DNA from 2 places in the Aquincola sp. J276 genome. Region 1 is predicted to be linked to the other one. Evidence: riboswitches for the same ligand, from Rfam matches in the RefSeq annotation. Region 1 holds a riboswitch; the other holds the start of a gene.
What was found. A riboswitch is a leader RNA that binds a small molecule or an ion and turns the genes downstream of it on or off. The one in region 1 is predicted to bind cobalamin.
Positions count from the first base shown of each region.

Region 2: it holds a riboswitch for cobalamin, as region 1 does, so the genes downstream of both, LRS14_RS03345 (TonB-dependent receptor domain-containing protein) here and LRS14_RS20580 (cobyrinate a,c-diamide synthase) in region 1, are expected to answer to the same signal.

Region 1 is NZ_JAJONC010000002.1:586,397-591,343, reverse strand. Features, by position in the region: gene LRS14_RS20585 (DUF2244 domain-containing protein) at 1-354, shown strand, start outside; cobalamin riboswitch at 1,564-1,803, shown strand; gene LRS14_RS20580 (cobyrinate a,c-diamide synthase) at 1,931-3,214, shown strand; gene LRS14_RS20575 (energy-coupling factor ABC transporter permease) at 3,233-3,868, shown strand; gene cobM (precorrin-4 C(11)-methyltransferase) at 3,865-4,647, shown strand; gene LRS14_RS20565 (sirohydrochlorin chelatase) at 4,644-4,947, shown strand, end outside.
Region 2 is NZ_JAJONC010000001.1:702,858-707,804, forward strand. Features, by position in the region: gene LRS14_RS03320 (sensor domain-containing diguanylate cyclase) at 1-50, shown strand, start outside; gene LRS14_RS03325 (sulfite exporter TauE/SafE family protein) at 57-869, opposite strand; gene LRS14_RS03330 (EVE domain-containing protein) at 883-1,326, opposite strand; gene LRS14_RS03335 (cell division protein ZapA) at 1,639-1,944, opposite strand; gene LRS14_RS03340 (hypothetical protein) at 1,941-2,147, opposite strand; cobalamin riboswitch at 2,192-2,449, shown strand; gene LRS14_RS03345 (TonB-dependent receptor domain-containing protein) at 2,556-4,406, shown strand; gene LRS14_RS03350 (bifunctional adenosylcobinamide kinase/adenosylcobinamide-phosphate guanylyltransferase) at 4,408-4,947, shown strand, end outside.

The DNA of each region.
Region 1 (4,947 bases):
ATCACCGCCCTGGCCGCTGCGCTGCTGGCCTATGCACGCTGCGCCGGCGACCGCGACATCCTGTCCATCGAAGGCGAACAGCTGGTGGTCGAACAATGGCATGCCGCCCGCGTGCAGCGCACCGTGCTGCCCGTGGCCTGGGTGCGTGTCAGCCCGGCCGAAGCACCCGCGGTGGGGCTGCAGCTGGCAGCAGGCGGCGTCTCGGTGGCCGTCGGGCGGCATGTCACGCCGCGCCAGCGCGAGCGGCTGCTGCAGGAGTTGCGGCAGGTGTTGCGGGGGCGGGCTTTGGCTGGTTCGTTCGAAGTGGGGCGCAGCGGTGTCGTGCAGGAGGGGCGCTTGATACCACTGCCGTAGGTGCTGTTCTTGTTCGGCCGCTGCGCGGGGGGCGGTGCTCGCAAAGCTCATGTATTCATTGTTCGGCCGTTGTAGAGGCCGAAGGTTCTGTTCTTGTTCGGCCGCCACGCGGGGGCGATGCCCGGCGGGGCTCATGCTGGGGTGGTCCGGCCCTGCGGGCCGGACTTCGCTGCGGTGCTCGCGCCGAGGTCGCGCGGCCCAACTCGCTACGTTCACTGCGTTCACTGCGCTCGGACAGCGGCCGCGAGTCAGTTCACGAAGCGCGCTGCGCGCGCCGACCTCGGCACTGCGCTCCTCGCCACCCCACAAATCGCCCCACCGGGCACCGCCCCCGCGCGGCTGTGCTCTGCTGTGGGGAAAGCTGCTGCAACGGCCTCGCTGGCGAGCATGCTCTGCCGCGCCAAGGCCGACGGCGCCAGCGCAGCACATTCGTCGCAAACCGTGGCGCCGTGCCAGGGCACCTCCATGCGCAGCACCACCGCTCCGACATTTGCGCAGGGCCGTGCGGGCCGGCTCGGGGGCGCATGTGGAGCGCCGACCAGCGCAGCGCCGGTGGCCGCGCGCGCAGCGCGCCTCGTGAACTGACTTGCGGCCGACTGTTTGAGCCGCAGTGAGCGAAGCTTACGGAGGCGAGTTGGGCCGCGGGCCACCGGCGTGAGCAGCGCAGGGCAGTTCGCGCGAAGCGCGAACCGCGGAAGCTAAGCCCCCGGGCCGGCCCGCACGGCCCTGCGCAAACAGCACAACACCAGCAAGTCGCCACCCCGCAAACAGCGCCGCTCAAAGGCCGACGGCGCCAGCGCAGCACGTCCATAGCAGACGGTGCCGCCGTGCCAGGGCACCTTAATGCACAGCACCACCGCTGCGACATTTGCGCAGGGCCGTGCGGGCCGGCCCGGGGGCGCATGTGGAGCGCCGAGCAGCGCAGCGCCGGTGGCCGCGCGCGCAGCGCTTCGTGAACTGACTTGCGGCCGACTGTTTGAGCCGCAGCTCGCGTAGCGAGCGGAGGTGAGTTGGGCCGCGGGCCACCGGCGCGAGCAGCGCAGGGCAGTCGGCGCAACGCGCCGACCGCGGAAGCTAAGCCCCCGGGCCGGCCCGCACGGCCCAGCGCAAACCGCCCACACCACGCAGGTCACCACCACCTTGTCTAGACAAGCGCAGAACCACGACTCCCACCAAACCAGCGCACGCTTCCACAACCAGCCACACCTCGTTATAGTGCGCCCCGTTGGTGCTCGCACCGGCCCTCCGGCTGGTGCAGTGAAACTGGGAATCAGGAAGAGACGTTCCAACGGAACCGATCCAACCTGAGCTGCCCCCGCAACGGTAAGTGGATGGCGCGTGGCAACACGCGCCGGCTCGTGCAACACACCCACTGGGCTTGAGACGCCTGGGAAGGGTGCCCGAGGACATCCACCAGCCCGGAGACCGGCCAACAGGGTGGGTGCATCGCGCGCTGCAAGGCGCGCGGCGCAACCTGTGTCGGCAACCTGCGGGGAGGCAGGAGGCCGGTGGTGTCCGTCGTCCGTCGTCCCCTGCCATGCTTCCGTTCCAGGAGCGCCCTGCGCGCTGTCCTGCGATGCTCATTGCCGCGCCCGCCTCGGGCCAAGGCAAGACGAGCGTCACCGCCGCCCTGGCGCGCCTGCACACCCGTGCGGGCCGCCGCGTGAGGGTGTTCAAGACCGGGCCCGACTTCCTCGACCCGATGGTGCTGGCACATGCCTGCGGCCACGCGGTGCAGCAGCTCGACCTGTGGATGGGCGGCCAGGCCCATTGCCAGGCCCTGCTGCACGAGGCGGCACGAACCGCCGACCTGATCCTTGTCGAAGGCGTGATGGGCCTGCACGACGGCGACCCGTCCAGCGCCGACCTGGCGCTGCGCTTCGGCCTGCCGGTGCTGGCCGTGATCGACGGCAGCGCGATGGCGCAGACCTTCGGCGCGCTGGCGCTGGGCCTGGCGCAGTACCGGCCGGGCCTGCAGTTCGCCGGCGTAGTCGCCAACCGCGTGGCTGGCGAGGGCCATGCCCGGCTGCTGCGCGACAGCCTGCCGCCGCACCTGGCCTGGTGGGGCGCGCTGCCGCGCGACGAGGCGATGGCGCTGCCCGAGCGCCACCTGGGCCTGGTGCCCGCAGCGGAGCTGGCCGATCTGGAAGCCCGCATCGAGCGCGCCGCCGATGCGCTGGCCGCCGGCAGCGACGTGGCCGCGCTGCTGCCGCCGGCCGTCGACTTCGCGCCGCCCTCCGGCCACTCGCCTGGACGAGCGGACGCAGCGCTGCAGGGGCTGCGCATCGCCATCGCCCGCGACGCCGCCTTCTGCTTCCTGTATCCCGCCAACCTCGACCTGCTGCGCGCGGCCGGGGCCGAGCTGCACTTCTTCTCGCCGCTGGCCGACACCGCGCTGCCGCCCTGCGATGCCGTCTGGCTACCCGGCGGTTACCCGGAGCTGCACCTGGACGCGCTGGCCACCAACACGCCGATGCACCGCGCGCTGCGCGACCACCATGCCGCCGGCCGCCCGCTGCTGGCCGAATGCGGCGGCCTGCTGTACCTGCTCGACGGCCTGGCCGACGTGCACGGCCGCCGCCAGCCGATGGCCGGCCTGCTGCCCGGCGAGGCGGCGATGCAGCCGCGGCTGGCGGCCATCGGCCTGCACGAAGCCGCCTTGCCCGAAGGCACGCTGCGCGGGCACAGCTTCCATTACTCGCGCCTGGCCACGCCGATGGCGCCGCTGCTGCACACGCGCCCGGCACGCACCGGCCGCCGTGGAGAGGCGGTGTACCGCCAGGGCCGGCTCACGGCCAGCTACTTCCACGCCTATTTCCCTTCCAACCCCGTGGCGGCCTGCGCGCTGCTGCGCCCTTGACCCACCGCAGGAGCAACCATGCACATCGAACCCGGCCTGCTGGCCACCCCCAAGCTGATGGCCGCCAACCTGGCCGCGGTGGCGCTGATGGCCGCCCATGCACCCGCCTGGCTCAAGCAGCCGAAGCTGTGGCTGCGCACCGTGCTGGCCGCGCTGTTCTTCACCGTGTTCATGCAGTCCTTCCACCGGCCGGTGGGGCCTTCGGAGCTGCACTTCATCGGCGCGATGCCCATCTACCTGACGCTGGGTTTCCTGCCCACGCTGTTCGGCTTCGCGGCCGGGCTGCTGCTGCAGGGCCTGGTGTTCGAGCCGCAGGACCTGTTGCACCTGTCGGTCAACTTCCTGTCGCTGTCGGTGCCGCTGGCGGTGCTGCACCACACGCTGGGCCAGCGCCGGTCCGGCGGCGCGCTGTCGGTGGGCCGCATCCTGAAGCTGGACGCGGTGTACTACACCGGCGTCACGGTGATGGTGGGCTTCTGGCTGGCCATCGGCAACGACGCGACGGCACTGGCCGACTGGGGCCTGTTCGCCGCTTCCTACCTGGCCATCGTCGCGCTGGAGCCGCTGTTCACCGTGCTGGTGGTCAAGGGCGTGCGGACCTTGCAGCCGCAGCGCTGGGCGCGTCTGTGCTTCGATGAGCGGCTCACCGCATGACGATGGGCACGGTCTGGTTCGTCGGCGCCGGCCCGGGTGATCCGGAGCTGATCACCGTCAAGGGCCGCGGCCTGATCGAGCGGGCCGGGGCCATCCTCTACGCCGGCTCGCTGGTGGACGAGGCCGCCACGCGCTGGGCCCCACCGGGCTGCGTGATCGCCGACAGCAAGGGCATGACGCTGGACGAGATGTCGGCCTGGCTGTTGGCGCAGGCCGCCCGCTGCGAGACGGTGCTGCGACTGCAGACCGGCGACCCCGCGCTGTACGGCACGCTGATCGAGCTGGTGCAGCCCCTGGATGTCGCCGGCGTGCCCATCGGCGTGGTGCCGGGCGTGTCGTCGGCCATGGCCTCGGCCGCCGCGGCGGTGGAGAGCTTCACGCTGCCCGAGGTGACGCAGACCACCATCTTCACCCGCGTGGCCGGCCGCACGCCCATGCCCGAAGGCGAAGACCTGGCGGCGCTGGCCGCCCACCGCTGCACGCTGTGCATCTTCCTGTCGATCACGCTGCTGCACCGGGTGGAAGCCGGCCTGCGCGCCGCCGGCTGGGCCGAGGACGCGCCGGTGCTGGTGGTGCACAAGGCCAGCTGGCCGGGCGAGGAACGCATCGTGCGCGGCACGCTGGCCACCTTCAAGCAGCTGTGCCGCCAGGCCGGCATCGTCAGCCAGGCCATGGTGATCGCCAGCCCCACGCTGGGCGCGCGCCAGTGGCCCCAGCTCACCAAGTCGCGGCTGTACGACGCCGCCTTCACCCACCGCTTCCGGCAGGCCAGCGCATGAAACACCTCGCACCCGACGACACCACCACCGTGCTGCTCATCGGCCACGGCTCCCGCGAAGACAGCGGCAATGTGGAGATCCGCCAGTTCACCGATCAGTGGCGCCAGCGCTGCCCCGGCTGGCGCATCGAGCTGTGCTTCATCGAATTCGCCGCCCCCGGCCTGCACGACGGCCTGCTGGCTGCGGCCCGCGGTGCGCGGCGCGTGCTGGTGCTGCCGCTGATCCTCAATGCCGCCGGCCACGTGAAGATGGAAATCCCCGAGGCCATCGAGCATGCCCGCGCGCACCTGCCGGGCGTCG
Region 2 (4,947 bases), on a different contig from region 1:
GCAACGTGGTCACGCTGGCCGGCATCCGCTTCGAGCGGTCCGACGACTGAAGCCGGTCAGCGGGCCGTGATGCCGCGCCACAGCATGTAGCCGGCCAGCAGGTACAGCACCAGCGCGAACACCCGCTTGAGCTTGCGCACGTCCAGCGCATGCGCCACGCGCGCGCCCACCGGCGCCATCACCACGCTCACCGCGGCCACCACGGCCAGTGCGGGCAGGTACAGGTAGCCGAAGGCGCCGGGCAGGGCGGGTGGCAGGTTCCAGCCGCCCACCACATAGCCCACGGTGTTGGCCAGCGCAATGGGAAAACCCAGCGCCGCGCTGGTGGCCACCGCGTTGTGCATGGCCACGTTGCACCAGGTCATGAAGGGCACCGACACGAAGCCGCCGCCCGCGCCCACCAGCCCCGACAGGAAGCCGATGACGCCGCCGGCCGCGGTGGTGCCCGCGGCACCCGGCAGCTGGCGCGTGGGCTGGGGCTTGCGGTCCAGCAGCATCTGCGTGGCCGAGAAGCCGACGAAGCCCGCGAAGAACAGGGCCAGCGCCGCGCCCTTGAGCACCGCGAACACGCCGGCCCCGGCCAGCAGGCCGCCCAGCACGATGCCGGGCGCCAGCCGGCGCACGATGTCCCAGCGCACCGCACCGCGCCGGTGGTGCGCACGCACGCTGGACAGCGAGGTGAAAAGGATGGTGGCCATCGAGGTGGCGATGGCCATCTTCACTGCCACGCCAGGCGGCACGCCGCGCGCAGCCAGCAGGTGGGTGAGGAAGGGCACGATCATCATGCCGCCGCCCACGCCCAGCAGCCCGGCCATGAAGCCGGTGGCCGTGCCCACCAGCAGCAGGGAGACGATGAAGGCGGCGTCCATCCGGCGGGCGCCCTCAGGCGATGTCCAGCAGGGCCGTCACGGCCTGCCATTCATCCGCCGTCACCGGCGTGATGGACAGGCGGTTGCCCGGCTTGAGCACCACCATGGACGCCAGCTCCGGCCGTTGCCGCATCTCGGCCAGCGACAGCAGCCGCGTCTTGCGGCCGTGGTCCACGTCCACATGCAGCCAGCGCGGCGCGTCGGGGCGCGACTTCGGGTCGTGGTAGGGGCTGGCGGCATCGAACTGCGTGGCATCGGGATAGGCCGCACTGGCCACCCGGCACACGCCGGCGATGCCGGGCTCGGGGCAGGACGAGTGATAGAAGAGCACGCCATCGCCCACCTGCATCGCATCGCGCATGAAGTTGCGCGCCTGGTAGTTGCGCACGCCGGTCCAGGGCACGCGGCCCAGGCGCACGAGGTCGTCTATCGAGCACTCGTCGGGCTCGCTCTTCATCAGCCAGTAGGCCACGTGGGGGAGGTGCGCGCAGGGCGCGCCAGGCAAGAAGGGTGGGGTGTCCGCCGCAAGCCGCGAGCCGCATTCCCGAACCCCAAAGGGAAGTTCAGGTGGGCGAGGTCAGCAAGGCTTCGGGTTCATCTGACGCGAGACGATCACACCAGCCGAGCGATGTTCCAAGCCCTTGGTCATAGACCATCGGTTCGAGGAAATATAGGACCCGCGCGAATGCGACGGACGAATTCATTCTAAGGCCGGGTGCTGCCGCGGGCCGTAGGAAAAGGCCGGCATTTCCATGGCGGGCGGCGGGTCTCAGAACAGTTGGCCGTCGTCGCCCAGCGCATGGTCGATGCGGCGCACCAGCGCGCCGACGTCCACCGGCGGCGGCACCGGCTGGCCTTCGGCCGGCGGGGCGGGCGGGCGCTCGGCCAACTGGTAGGCCAGGTTGAGCGCGGCCAGCACCGCGATGCGCTCGCGGGCCTTCACGCGGCCGGCATCGCGGATGGCGCTCATCTCGCGGTCCACGCTGGCCACGGCGGCCATCAGCGAGCTTTCGCCGCCTTCGGGGCAGCCGAGGATGTAGCTCTGGCCGAGGATGGTGACTTCCATCTGTTTCATCGGGTGTCGCCTCCGTTGGCGGGCAGGCGGTCGAGCAGGGCGTCGATGCGGGCGCGGGCAGCATTCAGGCGCGAGCGCATCTGGTCGCGCTCCAGCGTGACGGCTTCGACCTGCTGCACGAGCAGGGCGTTGGTGCGCTTGAGTTCCTCGTGTCGAAGCACGAGGCGTTCGATCCGCTCGGCAAGATCTTCGAGGGTGGACATGGCGTTGGCGATCGGTGGGCGACCCTGATTGTAGGCGGGGGGCTGGTAGCATCCGGGCCGTTGGTGCCTGGGTTGCGCTTCGTTGCAGCCCGGGGTAAACGGGAAGCAGGAAGGCACGGCCCCACGGGCCACGCCCAACCTGCGCTGCCCCCGCAACGGTAAGCGGACTGGATGGTTGATCTGATCAACCATCCCGCGGCGATGCCCTCTGCCACTGGGTTGCCGGCTCATGAGCCTGGCCTGGGAAGGCTGCATCGCCGAATCCGCCAGCCCGGATACCGGCCAACGAGCGGCAGCCATCCTCCGGGGTGGCGGCCATGTCGCAGACGCCCGCGGGGAAGCAGGTGGCTGCCCTTGTCGTTGTGCCCTTCCATGACTCGTTTGATTTCCGCGCCTGCCGCGCGACCGGTGTCGCTGACGCTGCGCCTGGCCCTGGCCGCCTGTTTCGTTTCCTCCGCCACCGCGCAAACGGTGGTGGTCACCGGCAGCCGCGAGCCGCTGCCGCTGGACCGCGTGACCTCCGACGTGGTGCTGATCGATGCCGAGCGCATCCGCGCCAGCACCGCCGATTCGGTGGAAGACCTGCTGCGCCGCGAGGCCGGCGTGCAGGTGTCGCGCAACGGCGGCACCGGCAAGAGCGCCTCGGTGTTCATCCGCGGCGCCGGCTCCAGCAACACCGTGGTGCTGATCGACGGCGTGCGCATCGGCTCCGGCACGCTGGGGCAGGTGGAGTTCGAGGCGCTGTCGCTGTCGCAGATCGAGCGCATCGAGGTACTGCGCGGGCCCGGCTCCAGCCTGTATGGCGCAGATGCGGTGGGCGGCGTGATCCAGATCTTCACCCGCACCGGGAAGTCGGGCGCCGGCACCACCTTCGACGCCGATGCGGCCGTGGGCGGCTATGGCGCGCGCAAGGGCAGCGTGGCCGTCACCGGCGCCAGCGGCCTGTTCGACTATGCGGCCTCGCTCGGCCATGAGCGCGACGAGGGCGTGTCGTCGCTGCGCGAGGGCGACCGCTTCGGCAACTACAACCCCGACCGCGACGGCCACCGCCGCACCAGCGGCACGCTCAAGCTGGGCGTCACGCCGGTGGAAGGCCACCGGGTGGGCCTGCTGGTGACCGACACGCGCCTGCGCTCGCAGTACGACGGCAGTGAATACCTGGCGCCCGACTTCGCCCAGGACGCCAGCGGCGACATGCGCAACCACCTGGACACCCGCGTGGTGTCGCTGGACTACCGCGGCCGCCTCGGCGCGGCCTGGACCACCTCGGTGCAGATCGCCCACAGCGACGACGACCTGCGCAGCGGCGACCGAGCGCCCGACCGCTACCGCACCCGCCGCAACCAGCTCACCTGGCAGAACGCCTGGACGCCCGACGCTGACACCCAGGTGGTCGTCGCCTTCGAGCGCCTGGTGGAGAAGGCCGATGCCAGCACCTACCTGGGCAGCGAGCGCCGCAGCAACAACGCGCTGGTGCTGGGCTGGTCGGGCCGCTTCGGTGCCCACACGCTGCAGGCCGACCTGCGGCATGACGACAGCTCCGTCTACGGCGGCAACAGCACCGGCCGCCTGGGCTGGCGCATGAGCCTGGCGCCCGCCTGGAGCGTGCGGGCGCTGGCCGGCACCACCTTCCGCGCGCCGAGCTTCAACGACCTGTACTACCCCGACTACGGCGTGCCCACGATCGAGGCCGAGCGCGGTCGCAGCATCGAGGCCGGCGTGGAATGGCGACGCAACGGCAGCGAGGCCGGGCTGACCGTCTACCGCAACCGGGTGAAGAACCTCGTGGCCTACCAGCCCGACGCGGCCTTCTGCCCGCCCGGCCCGGGCTACCAGTACGGCTGCGCCGGCAACGTGGGCCGTGCCACGCTGGAAGGCGCCACGCTCACCGCGGCGCACCGCCTGGGCGCGCTGCAGCTGCGCGCCACGGTGGACTTCCTGGATGCGATCGACGACGGCACCGGCAACCGGCTCACGCGCCGCGCCGCGCACCAGGAAAGCCTGTCGGCCGACCTGGACCTGGGCCGCTGGGCCTTCGGCGCCTCGCTGCTGTCGGTGGGCGCGCGGCCGGACGGCAACGTCAACCTCGGCGCCTATGCGCTGCTCGACCTCAGCGCCCGCTGGCGCTTCGCGCCCCAGTGGCAACTGGAAGCCAAGGTGCTCAACGCCACCGACAAGCAGTACGAGCCGGCGCGCGAGTACCAGGCGCTGGGACGCCAGGCCTGGATCGGCCTGCGCTACAGCGCGAAGATGCTGTGACATGCATGAGCTGATCCTCGGCGGCCAGAAGAGCGGCAAGTCGCGCTGCGCGGAAGCGCGGGCCGCGGCCTGGCTGCAGGCCGCGCCGGCGCATGAGGCGGTGCTCATCGCCACCGCCCTGGCCGGCGATGGGGAAATGGCCTCGCGCATCCAGCGCCACCGCCAGGAGCGCGCGGCGCGGGTGCCCGGGCTGGCCACGGTGGAGGAACCGCAGGCGCTGGCCGAGGCGGTGCGGCGGCTGTCCGCATCTGGCCGGCTGCTGGTGGTGGACTGCCTGACGCTGTGGCTCACCCAGCAGGCGATGCCGCTGCAGGGCGTGCCGGCCGACGAGGCGGCGCTGGCCGCGCAGCGCGCCGCGCTGTGCGCCGCCCTGGCCGCCGCGCCGGGGCCGGTGGTGCTGGTGTCCAACGAAATCGGCCTGGGCGTGGCGCCGATGTCGGCGGACGCGCGCCGCTTCATCGATGCGCTGGGCCTGCTGCACCAGGCGGTGGCCGCGGCCTGCATGCGGGTGACGCTGATGGTGGCCGGCTGCCCGGTGCGG